2 regions of the Janthinobacterium sp. GL_088 genome follow, and region 2 is predicted to be linked to the other one. Evidence: predicted binding sites of a transcription regulator. Region 2 holds the regulator's gene; the other holds the start of a gene.
The links. Region 2 encodes sigma-54, which starts transcription at its own class of promoters, with help from an activator protein. Its sites were predicted from a motif close to TGGCANGNAANCTGCTTT; they were not measured.

Region 1 (7,785 bases), 240 kb from region 2:
GGTCCTGTTTGAAAAAGGCATGGACTTCGAAGTGCGCGACGTCGACCTGTTCAACAAACCGGAAGACATTTCGACCATGAATCCGTACGGCCAGGTGCCTATCCTGGTCGAGCGCGAACTGATCCTGTATGAATCGAACATCATCAACGAGTACATCGATGAGCGCTTCCCGCATCCGCAACTGATGCCGGCCGATCCGCTGATGCGTGCCCGCGCGCGCCTGATGCTGTTCAATTTCGAAAAAGAACTGTTCGTGCACGTGCACGTGCTGGAAAGCGAACGCGCCAAGAGCAACGACAAGGCCCACGACAAGGCACGCGCGGAAATCCGCGACCGCCTGACGACCCTGGCGCCGCTGTTCCTGAAAAACAAGTACATGTTGGGCGACGAATTCTCGATGCTCGACGTGGCTGTCGCGCCGCTGCTGTGGCGCCTGGACCACTACGGCATCGAACTGTCGAAGACGGCTGCACCGCTGATGAAATACGCCGAACGCATCTTCTCGCGTCCGGCCTATATCGAAGCACTCACTCCTTCGGAAAAAGTGATGCGTCGTTAAAAGATATTCCCGGCAGGCAGCGCTTGCCGGGATATCTTGCGTCAGCAGCCAGTCTTTTGAATTACCGGTGCGCCACCCTGTCATTGACAGGGGCGCTCCCGCCTCACAGTGTCTACCATGTCTGAAATCTCAACCAAACCTTATATGCTGCGCGCCATCTACGAGTGGTGCACCGACAGCGGCTACACGCCTTATCTCGCGGTCAAAGTCGATTCGCGCACCACGGTACCGATGGAATACGTGAAAAAGGGCGAAATCGTGCTCAACATCAGCTTCGGCGCCACCAGCGGCCTGAAGATGGACAACGACGCCATCCGCTTCCACGCCCGCTTTGGCGGCGTCTCGCGCGAAATCTACGTACCGGTCGACAACGTGATGGCCATCTACGCCAACGAAAACGGCCAGGGCATGGCTTTCGAGCCTGTGTTGGGCAACGATGACCCCGACGCGCAACCGACGGACAGCCCGGCCTCCGCCGACGTCCCGCCGCCAGCGATCGCCCCGGTCTCCAGCGCCCCGACCCTGTCGTCCGTGCCGACCAGTTCCCCCGAACAACGCGACAACGCCACGCCCGGCGACGACGAGCCACCAAAAAAAGGCGGCCGCCCGACCCTGACACGCATTAAATAGCGTATAATTCGCAACGCGCAGTTTTTGCCGACTTAGCTCATTTGGTAGAGCAGTTGATTTGTAATCATCAGGTGGCCAGTTCGAAACCGGCAGTCGGCACCAGAATTTTAGTAGGAAATCAAAGGGTTACATGCTTCGGCAGGTAGCCCTTTTTTCTTTTCTCTGACCCGTCCTGGAATAAGTTGACACTTTTTCGATGCAGAGATGGAGTGTCAAATGGAACAAGGGTTTAGGCGCAGCCAGCGCGATTACAGTCTGGCTTTTAAATTGAGCGTTGTCGAGCAGGTGGAAAAAGGCGAGATGACGTACAGGCAGGCGCAACTACGCTACGGAATACAGGGTCGGTCGACAGTTTTGGTATGGTGTCGCAAACACGGCCTGCAGGATTGGACGCATCCACGGGGCCGAAGCCAAGGGAGCGCGATGATGACAGACAAGCCGACCAAGCCACTGACGCCAGAGCAACGCATTAAGGAGTTGGAGCGTCAACTCAAGGAAGAAAGACAGAAATCGGCGCTGTTCGAAGCGGTTCTCGACGTCCTGCGTGACGAGTACGGGGTGCCGGTAAAAAAGCCTTTGGGCAGGTCATCGCGCGCAAGCAAGTCGAAGGATTAAGCGTCGAGCGGGCCTGCCGCTGTGTCGGCATCAGTCGCCAAGCCTATTACCAGCGCCGTCAGCGCGAGCAACAGTGCCTGGACAGGGCACAAACTGTCGTCAAACTGGTGCAGCCGATACGTCTGCGCCAGCCGCGCATCGGCACGCGCAAGCTGCACAGCATGCTCGGTGCAGCCTTTTCCCGAGAAAAGATCAAAGTGGGACGCGATGGGCTCTTTGACATCTTGCGGCAGGAGCGGCTGCTGGTACAACCGCAGCGGGCCTATCACAAGACCACGAACAGCCATCACCGCTTCCGGCGCCATCCGAACTTGCTCAAGGAGGGACCGGGGCAAGTGTTTGCCACGCAGCCGGAGCAGGTGTGGGTAGCCGATATCACGTATCTCCCGACCGCCGGAAAATTCGTCTATCTGAGCTTGGTGACGGATGCATACTCGCGCAAGATTGTGGGCTACCATGTGCACGCGAGCTTGCAAACCGAGGAAGTCAGCGAGGCCGTGAAAATGGCACTGCGAGCGCGACAGCGCAAGACGCCGCTGATCCATCATTCAGACAGGGGCATCCAGTATTGCTCTACTTACTATCAGGAAATTCATCGTCGTCACGGACTGACTTGCTCCATGACAGATGGCTACGACTGCTATCAGAATGCGCTGGCCGAACGTATCAACGGCATTCTGAAAGGCGAGTTCCTGCTGAATCGACCTGCGGACCTGAAACAGGCGAGCAAAATGGTGGCGCAATCGGTGCGGATCTATAACCAGGAACGGCCGCATACGGCCCTGCAATACAAAACGCCCGATGCGGTGCATCGGGCGTTTCTACAGCAATAAATACTGTCAACCTATTTTAGGACTGGACACTCCCTTCCGCGAACCACTCCCGTGGCGCATTGCTGCACCGCGCAATGACTATCAGCACGTTTAGGCGCAAGATGAGCATGTGCTTGCGCAAAGCAGGCTCCCGATGTCTGGCTTGCCTACCTGGGAAAATATCATGTCCGCACATACTTACAAGCTGATCGAACTGGTGGGAACATCGACCGAAAGCAGCGATCAGGCGATACGCGATGCCATTGCCAAGGCGGCGCTGACGGTCAAGCACATGGATTGGTATGAAGTGACGGAATCGCGGGGCCATATCGTCGATGGCAAGGTGGCGCACTTCCAGGTCACGCTCAAGGTCGGCTTCCGGCTCGAATAGCCGTACTGCGGCGCGCTCAGCGCCGCCCGGCTACTATCCGGCTCTCCAGCCACTCCCGGCCGCCGCTGTCCAGCGCGGTCTCAATGACCTTTTCCGGCAAGCTGTAGACGGTTGCCCAGCTGGCGCGGCCGTCCTGCGTATTCGCGGGGAAACTGTGCGTTTCAATCGGCCAGTGGTATTTGCGTTTCAGCGCCTTGACGATAGCGGCCAACGAGACGCGGCCTTGCAGCGGTTCGGCGCCGGACTGGTCGCGGTTCGACAGCAGCACGGCCAGGACCTGGCCGCGGCCCGTGCGCGCGCCGGGGAAGGTGGGGGTTTTTTTTGCCATGGCCTATTTTACCGGGCAATGATCAGCGAGAGGCGATGTGCCGCACCTTTGATCTGGCGCAAGCACCGCAGCGGCATTGCGGCCACGATGGGCATGTCACCAGGCGTGCCAGGCCCCTTTGGCAGCCTGGGCTTGATACAAGGGGCACAGGAGGACATCATGCACAGCCTGAACATTCACGCCATGCAATGGCAACCCGTCGCCGATATTTCCGCCGTCGATCCGCTGCTGCCCGGCGATCTCGCCTGCTTTCGCGAACTGCGCGACGTGCTGCAACGCTATGGCGCACTCGACCGCTTCGGTATTTCCCTGATCCACCGCCATTTCGACATCGCCGATGACGAAGAATTGATGGAATACACGGATGTGGAGCAACGTACCCTGACGGTAAAACCTGTCAAGAAAAGCGACATCGACTGGCAGCACACGACGATTACCAACTGGAAATTGACGGAAGGCGAGGAAGTGGCGCGCATCGGTTGCGGCTGCGCACGCAATTCGGGCGGCCACCTCGGCTATCACCGGGGCACCTGAGGCTGGCCGGCGCCACCCGCCAGGCGGCGTCGGCCTTTCTTACACTTTGCCCTCTCCAGTTCAGTCCGCTTTGCGCAAGTGTTTGATTCAATATGCTTTTTTTGTGTGGCACGCAAGCTGCTTATCACTGTCTACAAGATGAATCCAGGCAAGTCGAACTGGATTCCTTGCCCCCGGATTTTCCGAGACTGACCACGATAAGAGGCTGCGATGAACGTCGATCACACACGAAGCAAGACCCTGGGCTGGCTGGGCGCACTGGCGGCGGCGAGCCTGCTGGCCAGCGGCCAGGCGCATGCCGGCGCGTACGGCCTGGCCGTCAATGAATTGAACAATTTCCGCATCACCACGAGTGCCGGCACCTTGTCGTTGGCCGGCGCCAATCGCAATGCCAGCGACAGCGCCTTCTTTCAGGGCGGCGTGGCCGTCAATCCGCGCGCCGTCAATACGGGCCCGGCCGCCAACGCCGACGTGCTGCAAGTGTGCTCCGGCGCCGGCTGCGGCGCCTCGCCGCAAAACCACTATGCGCCCACCGCCGCGCTGGAATTCGCGCGCGGCGATGCGCATTCCTTCGGCAACATGCTCACTGCCGCCGGTTCCACCGTCAGCGCCGTGTCGGAAGCGCAACGCAACACGGTGGGGGCGGCGTCCTCCACAGCCGGCGACACGCTCACCGGCTCCGTCAACCTGACCCTGTCGAGCGCCGGCTTCATCACCTTCAGCTTCATGGGACGGCGCGACCTACTGGCCAACGTCACGACCATGGGCGACAAGTCGAACGTATCGATCATGGATATCTTCAATATCTCGTGCAACAGCGCCAGTCCCGTCGGTTGCCTGTCGAAAGCGAATGCCGACGGCGTGATCTTCCAGTTCGCGCCCGATGGCGATGCCAACAATGGCAGCGACATCAACGGCAACCATGGCGCCGGCAGCCTCGACCCGTTCAGCCTGAACATGACGGCCGGCACGAATGACCCGGCCAGCGGGCGCGCCTTCACGAATGGCTTTGCGATGTTTTCCCTGACCTCGAATTTCGCCCTGCCGGCCGGCAGCTATACCTTGAACTTTTCGAAATCAACGCGCACCGATATCGTCGTCATCGATCCCCTGGTCGTGCCCGAACCAGGCACGCTGTTCCTGCTGGGCACGGGACTGGCTGGCCTGGCTTTTACGCGCCGCCGCCGGCCAAGCTAGACACCGGCATGCCAACAACACGCGGCACCCGCAAAGGCGCCGCGTTTTTTATGCAGGCAAGAACGTGTTAACCGAGCCGCGCCAGCGCCTGGCGCGCCAGCTGCAGTTGCTGCAGATAATAGCGGTGCAGCATGGCCGGATCGCTCAGGTCGCGCCCCAGCACCAAGCGCAGCTCGCTGGCGGGGCAATCGGCGGCCTGGGTCTGCACCTGGGTTTGTACCTGCAGCCCCAGCTGGCGGGCCAGCTGACGCGCCGCCTGCTCCTGCGCGGGCCGGTACTCGACGCGCGTGCGCGCCACCTGGAAACTGGTTTCATTGGCCAAGCGCACCACCTGCACGGGAGCACCGGCCAGGCTGCGCGCCAGCGCTGCGGCCAGGCCGGGCACGCCATTGCCGTTCACAATTTCCAGGCGCGGACGGGTCACGGCAGCGGCCGGCATGGACCGCTCCGCCATGGCAGCAAGCACGCCGCGCGCGGCCACCGGCACGCGCTGCAAGCGCGCCATTCCGTCGGTTTGCGTGATGTCGATGCGCGCCATGGCAGGCGCATCCGGCAGCGGCGCGGCCACGGGCACAGCCTGCGGCGGCGCCTCGCTGCGCAAGACGGCCAGGCCGCGCCGTAAGTCATGTTCCTGCAGGCTCTGCGCCTGGCGCCGCATGACGACGGCGCGCGCGTGCTGTCCCAGCCGTTCCAGCACTTGCGCCAGGTGCTGCCAGGCCAGCGCATTGAGCGGGTCGAGCAGACACGCCTGTTCCAGCGCCGTCAACGCTTGCGCATCGCGCCCGCTCAGGGAATAGGCGTGACCGAGATTGCTGAACAGATACGCCTGCTGCGGCTGCGGCGGACTGGCCTCCCGCGTCAAGGCCAGCCAATGGGCGATCGCCGCATCGTGTTCACCGCGCTGCGCATGCAGCACGGCCAGGCCGTTGCGCGCATTCACATGGCGCGGTGCGGCGCGCAACGCCTGTTCATAGGCCGCTTGCGCGGCAGGCAAGTCGCCCCGCTCGAAATGCTGGCGCCCCGCCACGTAGGCGGCATCGGCGTCAGGCCACTGCGGCAGCGGCGCGTGGGCCAGCTGCGTGGTGCAGGCGGCCAGGCCCAGGCAGGCGCAGGCGGCGGCCAGGCGGGAAATCGTCAAGCGCATGATAGCTCCTTTCAGCGGTTGGCCATGGCCGGCACGAGCACGCGATAGACTTCGATCACGGCCGGCCCCATGAGCACCAGCATGAGGGTGGGAAAGACGCAAAAGATCAGCGGGAACAGCAGTTTCAGGGCGATCTTCGCTGCCGCCTCCTCGGCCAGCAGGCTGCGCTTGCCGCGCAGGTTTTCCGAATGCACGCGCAGCGAATCGCCCATGCTGGTGCCGAAACGTTCCGATTGAATCAGCATGGCGACCAGAGTGTCGACGTCTTCCACGCCGCTGCGCAGGGCCAGGTTGCGCAGCGCCTTTTCCTTGGAAAAGCCGGCGCGCATTTCCATCAGCACCAGTTGCAATTCCTGCGCCAGCACCACGCTCTTGATATGGATTTCGCCCGACACTTTGACGAGCGCGCGCTCCAGGCTCAGGCCCGCTTCCACGCACACGGTCAGCAAGTCGAGCGCATCGGGGATGTTTTCAAAGATGTCGCGCTGGCGCCGCTTGGCCGTGCTGGCCAGCACCAGGTTCGGCAGGTAGTAACCGAGGGTGGCACTGACGCACAGCAGCAAGAGCAGCACGCTGCGCAGCTGCGCCGCCATGGCGCTGGCCGCGTACAGGCCCAGCACGGTGGGAAACAGCAGGGCCAGCACGGTTTTCGCCGCAAAGTACAGGGCCGGCGCGCTGGCCTGGCTCCAGCCCGCGTTCATGAAGCGCGTGCGCAGCGGCGAGCGCTCCCAGCCCTCTTCCGGCAGAGAAAGCTTGCTGAACGGCTGCGCCACGCGCGCCACGCGCTCCACCCAGCCAGAGTCGGCCACCGCCTCGCTGGCGGCCGGCGCCATGGAACCGAACAGGCGCTGGCGCAAGGTGCCGGGAAAGAAGATCACCCATGCCAGCAGGGCCAGCGCCACCACCACGGCAAAGACGATCACGAGAAACAGCAGTTGTGCACCGCTCATGCGACCTCCTGTTTTATATCCTGATACGAATGACGTTGCGCATCCACACGATACCCAGCGCCACCATGCCGGCCGCGTACCACAGCAATTTGATGCCGCTGGGATCGGTCCACAGCAGGCGGATGTATTGCGGGTTGACCAGCGCCATGACGCCGATCATCACCACCGGCATCAGCCCCAGCACCCAGGCCGACATGCGCCCCTCGGCCGACAGCACGCGCACCTGCCCCAGCAGCTTCAAGCGGGCGCGGATGATGCGGGCGATGCTGACCAGCACCTCGGCCAGATTCCCGCCCGATTCGCGCTGCACCAGCACGGCGATGACGAGGTAGCGCAAGTCCGTCAGCGGAATGCGCGCGGCCAGGTTTTGCAGCGCTTCGTTCATCGGCACGCCGTAATTGATCTCTTCGTGCGCCATCTTGAATTCGCCGCTGATCGGCTCATTGAGTTCATCACCGACCATCTGCAGCACATTCGAAAACGAGTGCCCGGCGCGCAGCGCGCGGGCCAGGAAATCGGCCGCTTCCGGCAATTGCGCCTCGATCTTTTTCAACCGCGCCGCGCGCGCGCGCAGCACGACCATGCACGGCCCGCCGCCGGCCACGCCCAGCAGCAGCAAGGCACC
Region 2 (7,785 bases):
AAGGATATCGTCGCCTCCGAGCGCGCGCCGCTGACCCTGTTCTTCGAATCGTTCGCCTTCAAGCTGGGCGTGCCGCTGGACGCCGATTTCGTCTTCGACGTGCGGGCCTTGCCAAATCCCTATTACGACCTGGCCCTGCGTCCCCTCGACGGACGCGACGCGCCCGTGATCGCCTTCCTCGATGCGCAGCCGAGCGCGCTGGAACTGCTGGCCGATATCCGCACCTTCATCGAGAAATGGTTGCCGTCATTCAAGTCCGACAACCGCAGCTACCTGACGGTGGCCCTGGGTTGCACGGGCGGCCAGCACCGCTCCGTGTACATGGCGGAACGGCTGGCGCAGTATTTCGGCCCGAACGAAAGAGTCGTGCTGCGCCATCGCGAGCGCGCTTGATTAGTCGAGGTGGCGCAGCGGATGCGCTTGCGCCGGCCAGACGGGGACAAAGAAGCGCGCCACCATGGCCGTGTCGACGTCGTCCAGGCTGGCAGGATTCCAACGGGGCGCATTGTCCTTGTCGACCACCAGCGCGCGCACGCCTTCGAGCACTTCGCCATGCTCGAAATTATGGCGCACCACCGTGCGCTCCAGGCGCAGGCAATCGGCCACGCCCAGGTGAACGCCCCGCTGCAGCAATTCCAGGGTGACCGACATCATCAAGGGCGAACGCAAACGCATGGCCGCCAGCGCCCTGGCGGCGAACGCACAGTCGTCCTGCGCCAGCGAGGCCATGATGGTCGCCACCGAACCCGCACTGAAATGACGGTCCAGCGCCGCACGCGCCGTGGCCAGCGGAGATACCCCCGCCTCGGCCTGGAACGGTGCCGCCAGCGCCTTGATGGCTACCGGCAAGGCCTCGCCCGGAGTCGAGTCGAACAGGGCCAGCAGCGCCCCCATCTGCGCCTCGGGCAGGTAGACATCGGCCAGGCCCGTGTACAGGGCATCGGCCGCGTTGATCGTCAGGCCCGTCAAGCCCAGATACAGGCCCAGCTGGCCGGCCAGGCGGGACAGGAAATAACTGCCGCCCACGTCAGGGAACAGGCCGATATTGACTTCCGGCATGGCCATGCGCGTGCGGCCCGTCACGATGCGCAGGCGATTGCCGGGCCCGGCTTGCGCCACGCCCATGCCGCCGCCCATCACCACGCCATCCATCACGGCAATATACGGTTTCGGATAGAAATGAATCACATGATTTAACACGTATTCTTCCGTAAAGAAATCTTCCAGCAGGGCGCTGCCGCCTTGCGGCGTGGCCAGGCCCGCATCGTAAAAGAAACGGATGTCGCCGCCGGCGCACAGGGCTTTTTCGCTGCTGGAACGGATCACGACGGCGTCCACGTGCGGATCATCGCGCCAGGCCAGCAAGGTCGCACTCAGGGCGCGCACCATCTCCAGCGACAGGGAATTCAAGGCTTTCGGACGGTCGAGCACGATGTGCCCGGTGCGGTTGCGGATGGAGGTCTGGACGAAGTCGCTCATGGCAGGCAGGAAAGAAGTGAAAGTGCAAACATTCTAGCGCCTGCGCGGGGAAGATTGCGTTCAACAGGTCCAGGCGCAAAAAAGGGCGCAAGATGTGCGCCCTTAGTTGATCACAACTGCTGGAAGCGGGTGGCCTTAGACGGCGACGACGGCTTCTTCCTCGGAGTTGTCTGGCAGATGCTTGATCGCCTCTTTACCGTGCCCTTGCACTTTGGTTTTGTATTTCATCACTTGCCTATCGAGCTTGTCGATCAGGGTATCGATCGCGGCGTACAGGTCGTGCGCCAAGCTTTCCACATAGACAGTCTTGCCACTCAAACGCAGGTTGACTTCAGCCTTTTGACGTTTTTCTTTCTCTTTGAGGTTATCCACGGTCAGAATCACGGCGATATCGATGACTTGATCGAAATGACGTTTCACGCGCTCCAGCTTCGTTTGTACGTATTCACGGATGGCTGGTGTCACTTCGAGATGATGTCCGCTGATGGTGAGATTCATACACACTCCTAAAGATGATCGGGTTCGTGCGGTCCATCCTATCCGGCCCGCAGAGGAACCGAAAAAAACTTACAAACACTTACGCAGGCTCACTGGCGGAATTTTCAACGCTTCCCGGTATTTGGCAACAGTACGTCGCGCAATCACCATGCCTTGTTCCCCCAGCATGTCCGCAATCTTACTGTCGGATAAAGGATTTTTAGGGTCTTCTGCTCCTGTCAGTTGCACGATCAATGCCCGTATCGCCGTCGATGACGCTTCGCCCCCCGCTTCGGTGGCGACGTGGCTACCAAAGAAATATTTCAACTCGAACATGCCGTGCGGGGTCAGCATGTACTTTTGAGTTGTTACCCGCGAGATAGTACTCTCGTGTAAACCCAGTGTATCAGCTATTTCACGGAGCACAAGGGGGCGCATGGCAACGGCCCCATGCGAGAAAAAGTTCTTTTGTCTTTCTACTATCGCCTGTGCCACGCGCAGGATCGTGTCGAAGCGCTGGCGCATATTCTTGATCAGCCACTTGGCTTCCTGCAACTGTGCGCCCATGGCGCCCTCGCCCTTGCCCTGCTTGAGCAAGTTGGCGTACATGGCGTTGACACGCAGGCGCGGCATGACGTCGTTGTTCAGGGTCACTTGCCAGCCATTGCGCGCGCGCTTGACGACGACGTCGGGCACCACGTAATCGGAGACGTCCGAGGCGAATACGGCGCCCGGATGCGGATTGCACTGGCGAATCACCGTCTGCGCCTCGCGCAAGTCTTCATCGTCGCAATCGAGGGCTTTTTTCAGCTTGTTGAAATCGCGCTGGGCAAACCAGGCCAGGTGCTTTTCGACGATGACGAGGGCCATGCGCCGCGTCACCATGGCGATGTGCGGCAAGCGCTTGATTTGCAGCGCCAGGCATTCGGACGCATTGCGCGCGCCCACGCCGGGCGGATCGAAACTTTGCAGCAGCGACAAAGCCGTGCGCATCTCGTCGGTGTCGATTTCCAGCTCTTCCGGCAGGCGTGCCAGGATGTCGTCGAGCGACTCTTCCAGGTAGCCATTGTCGTCGAGCGCGTCGATGATCAGCTCGACCAGCGCGCGATCGCGCAATTCCAGCACCGTCACGCGCATCTGCTCCATCAGGTGCTCGCGCAGGGTGCAGTGATGGGCCTCCAGTTGCGGACGCGAATCTTCATCGTCGGGCGCCTTGCCCCGGCTCGCCTCGCTCCAGTCGCTGTCGCCGCCCTCGGCGGCGGCCGGGCTGTCGCCCGCCTCGCCATCAAAGGTTTCCGCTTCGGCCGGCGCGGCGGGCGCGTCCTGGCCTGGCGGCTGGGGTGGCGCTTCGGCCGGCGCTGCCGTGGAACTCAAGGCCCCGTCGGACAGCAGGCGCAGCGAACGGTCGAGCGGATCGTCGAGGCGTTCAAGCAAGGGATTATCCGTCAGCAATTGCTCTAATTCCTGGTGCAATTCCAGGGTAGACAATTGCAACAGGCGTATCGATTGCTGCAACTGCGGCGTCAGTGCCAGGTGCTGCGAAGTGCGCAGCTGCAATGATTGTTTCATTGGCTTACATGCGGAAGTGTTCGCCCAGATAGACCCGGCGTACCGACTCGTTCGCGATGATGTCGTCGGGGCGTCCCGACGCCAGCACCGAACCCTGGTTGATGATGTAGGCACGGTCGCAAATACCCAGCGTCTCGCGCACATTATGATCGGTGATCAGCACGCCGATATTGCGCTCCTTCAAGAAACGCACGATGCGCTGGATCTCGATCACGGCGATCGGATCGACGCCGGCGAACGGCTCGTCGAGCAGCACGAAACGGGGATCGGTGGCCAGCGCACGGGCAATTTCCACGCGGCGGCGTTCGCCACCGGACAGCGACAGCGCCTGGTTCTCGCGCAGCTTTTCAATCTGCAAGTCAGCCAGCAATTTATCCAGCCGCTCCTCGATCTCGGCCTTCGTCAGCGGACGGCCTTCGACGGTCTGGATTTCCAGCACGGCGCGGATATTGTCTTCCACCGTCAGCTTGCGGAAGACGGATGCTTCCTGCGGCAGGTAGGACAGGCCCATCTGCGCGCGGCGGTGGATCGGCAGGCTGGAAATGTCCACGCCGCTGATATCGATGCTGCCGCCATCGGACGGCACCAGGCCGACGATCATGTAGAACGATGTGGTCTTGCCGGCGCCGTTCGGGCCCAGCAAACCCACCACTTCGCCGCATTCGACTTGCAGCGAAACATCATGCACGACTTGCCGCTTGCCATAGGTTTTTTGCAGACCGCGAACGATCAGGGTGCTGCCGCAACGTGTATTGTCCATTATTTCTTTCCTGGCGCGGGCGTGGCCGGCGCTTTCTCCGCTGCCGGCGCCTTGGTCTTCGGCTGGATCACCATGCGCACGCTGCCGCCATCCGCGGTGCTGGTGCCGCTGTTGGAATTTTCCATCGCGAATTCTTCCTTGCGGCTGTCATACGAGATGAAGGCGCCATTCGCCACATCGGTCACTTTCGCGCCTTCCAGGCGCGTCAGCTTGGCTCTGGAAAACAGTTTCACCACTTCCGTCTTGTTGTCGTATTCCACGCGCTCCGCTTCGCCTTCCACCCACAGGTCGCCCGCGCCATCGCGCTTCTGGCGGAAGGTGGCGAGCTTGCCGGGGTCGGCCCAGAAGGTAATGAACTGGTAGCCTTGCGGGTCTTCCGTGATCAGGGCCCGGCCCGCCTTCATGGTCAGGGTACCCTTGACCAGCACGACGTCGCCCGTCAGGGTGCGCACCTGCTTGATGTCATCGACGTGGCCGCTACGTGCCGTGATGACGGCTTCCTTCTCGGAATCGGCCTTCTCGGCATGCGCCCCGCCCATGATGGCCAGGGACAATACGGTCAACAGCAAGATGTTCTTCATAGTATGGTTTCCTTGTTTCATTCTGTCATTTTGCCGCCGCGGCCGGGCGCGGTTTCGGCGGGAGGACCATGCGCAGCGCATTCTGCACTTCCACCACGCCGGTGGCGTTATTCGCCTTCATGCCGACGCCATTGATGCGCGAGGCGCCCGTCAGGATATCGACAGGCACGTCCGTTTCCATTCTTTCCTCATCCGGGAACACCGTCAGCGCTTCCGTCTTGACCGTCAGGTTCTGCGCCTTCGGACTGGCCACGCGGTCGATCACGACCTTGCGGTGCAGTTGCAGCCGGGTATTGTCCTGGTCGATATGCGCCAGTTCCGCATTCATGTTCATTGGCGGCATGCCTGGCGTGAGCTTGCGCACGAAAGGCTGGTCGATATCGGACGAATCGTCCAGCGGATAATGCGTGAGCTTGGTGCCCGACACGATATAGCTGGGCTTACCCGTCAAGTCCATGCGCACCAGGCTGAAATTGGTGATGAAATAGTCAGGCTCATCCAGATGCTTGCTGGCCGTGATGTCCTGGCTATTCTTGTTCATCACCTCGAGCAGCCAAAAGCTGGCCAGCGCGACAACAACCGCGCCCAGCACGGTAAAAATCATGCGCCAGCGATGGGCGCCTCCTGGCTTACGCATAGGGCTTTACTCTTTCAAATGTCACTGGCAAGGCGCGCCTCACTCCAGGAACGGCGCCATGACGCGCGCATAGTTATCCTGGGCGCGCAGCAGGAATTCGCAGATTTCGCGCACCGCGCCGCGGCCGCCGCCGGCCTGCGTCACATGGTGGGCCAGGCCCTGCACTTCCGGGCGCCCGCCCGGCACGCTGACGGCAAAGCCGACGCGTTTCAGGATGGGCGCATCGATGACGTCGTCGCCGATATAGCCGCATTGCTCTTCCGTCAAGCCCGTCAGCGCCAGCAGTTCGCGAAACGGCGTCAGCTTGTCGTGGCCGCCCTGGTGCACATGGGTAATGCCCAGGTCTTGCGCGCGACGCGCCGTAATCGCCGAGCGGCGCGCGCTGATGATGGCCGTCTGCACGCCCGATTCCTGCAGCAGCTTGATGCCCAGGCCATCATACACATTAAACGTTTTCATCATCTCGCCGTCCGGGCCGAAATGCAGGCTGCCGTCGGTGAGCACGCCATCGACGTCAAAGATCATCAGTTTGACCTTGGCCGCGCGCGCCAGGTTGTCCGCTACGCTTTCCATCAGATCACCTTCGCTTGCGTCAGATCATGGATATGCAGCGCGCCCACCAGCTTGCCGTCGGCATCGACGACCAGCATCTGGTTGATGCGGAACTGCTCCATCACGGCCACGGCGTCGACGGCCAGGCGCTCGGGCGCGATGCTGCGCGGCTGCGCATGCATGACGTCGCGGATCGCCACTTGCGTGAAATCCTGCACGCGCTCGAACATGCGGCGCAAGTCGCCATCCGTAAACACGCCCACGGGGCGGTCGTCGGCATCGACGACGGCCGTCATGCCCATGCCCTTCTTCGTCATTTCTTCCAGCGCCTGCAGCAGGGAAGCCTGCACGGGTACCTTCGGCACCCGTTCGCCGCTGCGCATGACGTCATGCACGTGCGTGAGCAGGCGGCGGCCCAGGGCGCCGCCCGGATGCGAGCGGGCAAAATCTTCTTCCTTGAAGCCGCGCAAGTCGAGCAAGGCCACGGCGAGCGCGTCGCCCAGGGCCAGGGTGACGGTGGTGCTGGCCGTCGGCGCCAGGTTCAGCGGACAGGCTTCTTTCTCAACAGAAACATCCAGGTGCACGTCGGCCAGCTGGGCCAGGCTCGAATTTGGTTTACCCGTCATGGAAATCAGCACGCCACCCATGCGCTTGACGACGGGCATGATGGCCATCAGTTCCGACGATTCGCCGGAGTACGATATGGCAATAAAAGCATCTTCCGAGGTGACCATGCCCAGGTCGCCATGGGCCGCTTCGGCCGGATGCACGAACAGGGCCGGCGTGCCGGTGGAAGCGAGGGTGGCGGCAATCTTGCGCGCGATATGGCCGGACTTGCCGATGCCGGAGACGACGACTCTTCCTTTGCATTGCAGCAACAGCGCCACGGCGCGGCCCACGCTGTCGTCCGTGGCCAGGCGCGCGTGCAGCGCAACGATGGCGTCGGACTCGATCTGCAAGGTGGTGCGGGCCAGCGCGACAGCGCGCTCGGTCGTCGCTTGCATGTCAATTCGATCAAAAGCTTTCAGCATTGTTTTTTCATGGGTTACACTCATGCCCAAAGTATAAACGAATTAGGAAAGCAAAAAACTTGCCAGTCACAACAAACAACGATTTCCATTGACCGTACCGGGCAACCCATGTTTTCCTCGCTTGAACTGACCCTGATGTTACTCGGCAGCGCCGTGCTGGGCGTGGTCGCTTTCAGAATGTTGCATTTGCCGCCCATGCTGGGCTACCTGGCCGTTGGCATCGTCATCGGCCCCCACGCGCTGGGCCTGGCAGCGGAAAACGAGGCCAGCCACACCCTGGCCGAGTTCGGCGTCGTCTTCCTGATGTTTTCCATCGGGCTCGAATTTTCCCTGCCCAAGTTCCTCGCCATGCGGCGCATCGTCTTCGGCCTTGGCATGGCACAGGTGGTCACCACCATCATCGCCACCGTCGTCTTCGGCTGGTTCGTCGCGCGCTATCTGTCCGCCTACATCCACCTGAGCTGGCAAGCCGCGTTCGCCCTGGGCGGCGCGCTGGCCATGTCGTCGACGGCCATCGTCTCGAAAATGCTCACGGAGCGGCTGGAACTCGAAAGCGAACACGGCCGCAAAATCATCGGCATCTTGCTGTTCCAGGACTTGGCCGTCGTGCCCCTGCTGATCCTCATTCCCGCCCTCACGCGCGATTCGGACAACCTGGCCGAAACCCTGGCCTGGGCCGGCGGCAAGGCCCTGGTGGTG

Region 1: a site for sigma-54 is predicted at 3,976-3,993, ahead of AC3IQ7_RS02455 (EDSAP-1 family PEP-CTERM protein). Genes of this name have one in related genera too.

What each region holds. Positions count from the first base shown of each region.
Region 1 is NZ_CM174453.1:558,604-566,388, reverse strand. Features, by position in the region: gene AC3IQ7_RS02490 (glutathione S-transferase N-terminal domain-containing protein) at 1-559, shown strand, start outside; gene AC3IQ7_RS02485 (ClpXP protease specificity-enhancing factor) at 677-1,189, shown strand; tRNA gene AC3IQ7_RS02480 (tRNA-Thr) at 1,216-1,291, shown strand; one part of gene AC3IQ7_RS02475 (IS3 family transposase) at 1,406-1,771, shown strand; one part of gene AC3IQ7_RS02475 (IS3 family transposase) at 1,774-2,637, shown strand; gene AC3IQ7_RS02470 (dodecin) at 2,801-3,007, shown strand; gene AC3IQ7_RS02465 (hypothetical protein) at 3,024-3,335, opposite strand; gene AC3IQ7_RS02460 (hypothetical protein) at 3,495-3,869, shown strand; gene AC3IQ7_RS02455 (EDSAP-1 family PEP-CTERM protein) at 4,080-5,066, shown strand; gene AC3IQ7_RS02450 (LytR C-terminal domain-containing protein) at 5,134-6,210, opposite strand; gene AC3IQ7_RS02445 (type II secretion system F family protein) at 6,222-7,160, opposite strand; gene AC3IQ7_RS02440 (type II secretion system F family protein) at 7,174-7,785, opposite strand, start outside.
Region 2 is NZ_CM174453.1:799,986-807,770, reverse strand. Features, by position in the region: gene rapZ (RNase adapter RapZ) at 1-393, shown strand, start outside; gene AC3IQ7_RS03590 (3-hydroxyisobutyryl-CoA hydrolase) at 394-1,479, opposite strand; gene hpf (ribosome hibernation-promoting factor, HPF/YfiA family) at 1,615-1,977, opposite strand; gene AC3IQ7_RS03580 (RNA polymerase factor sigma-54) at 2,047-3,525, opposite strand; gene lptB (LPS export ABC transporter ATP-binding protein) at 3,530-4,285, opposite strand; gene lptA (lipopolysaccharide transport periplasmic protein LptA) at 4,285-4,866, opposite strand; gene lptC (LPS export ABC transporter periplasmic protein LptC) at 4,892-5,503, opposite strand; gene AC3IQ7_RS03560 (KdsC family phosphatase) at 5,543-6,076, opposite strand; gene AC3IQ7_RS03555 (KpsF/GutQ family sugar-phosphate isomerase) at 6,076-7,086, opposite strand; gene AC3IQ7_RS03550 (monovalent cation:proton antiporter family protein) at 7,195-7,785, shown strand, end outside.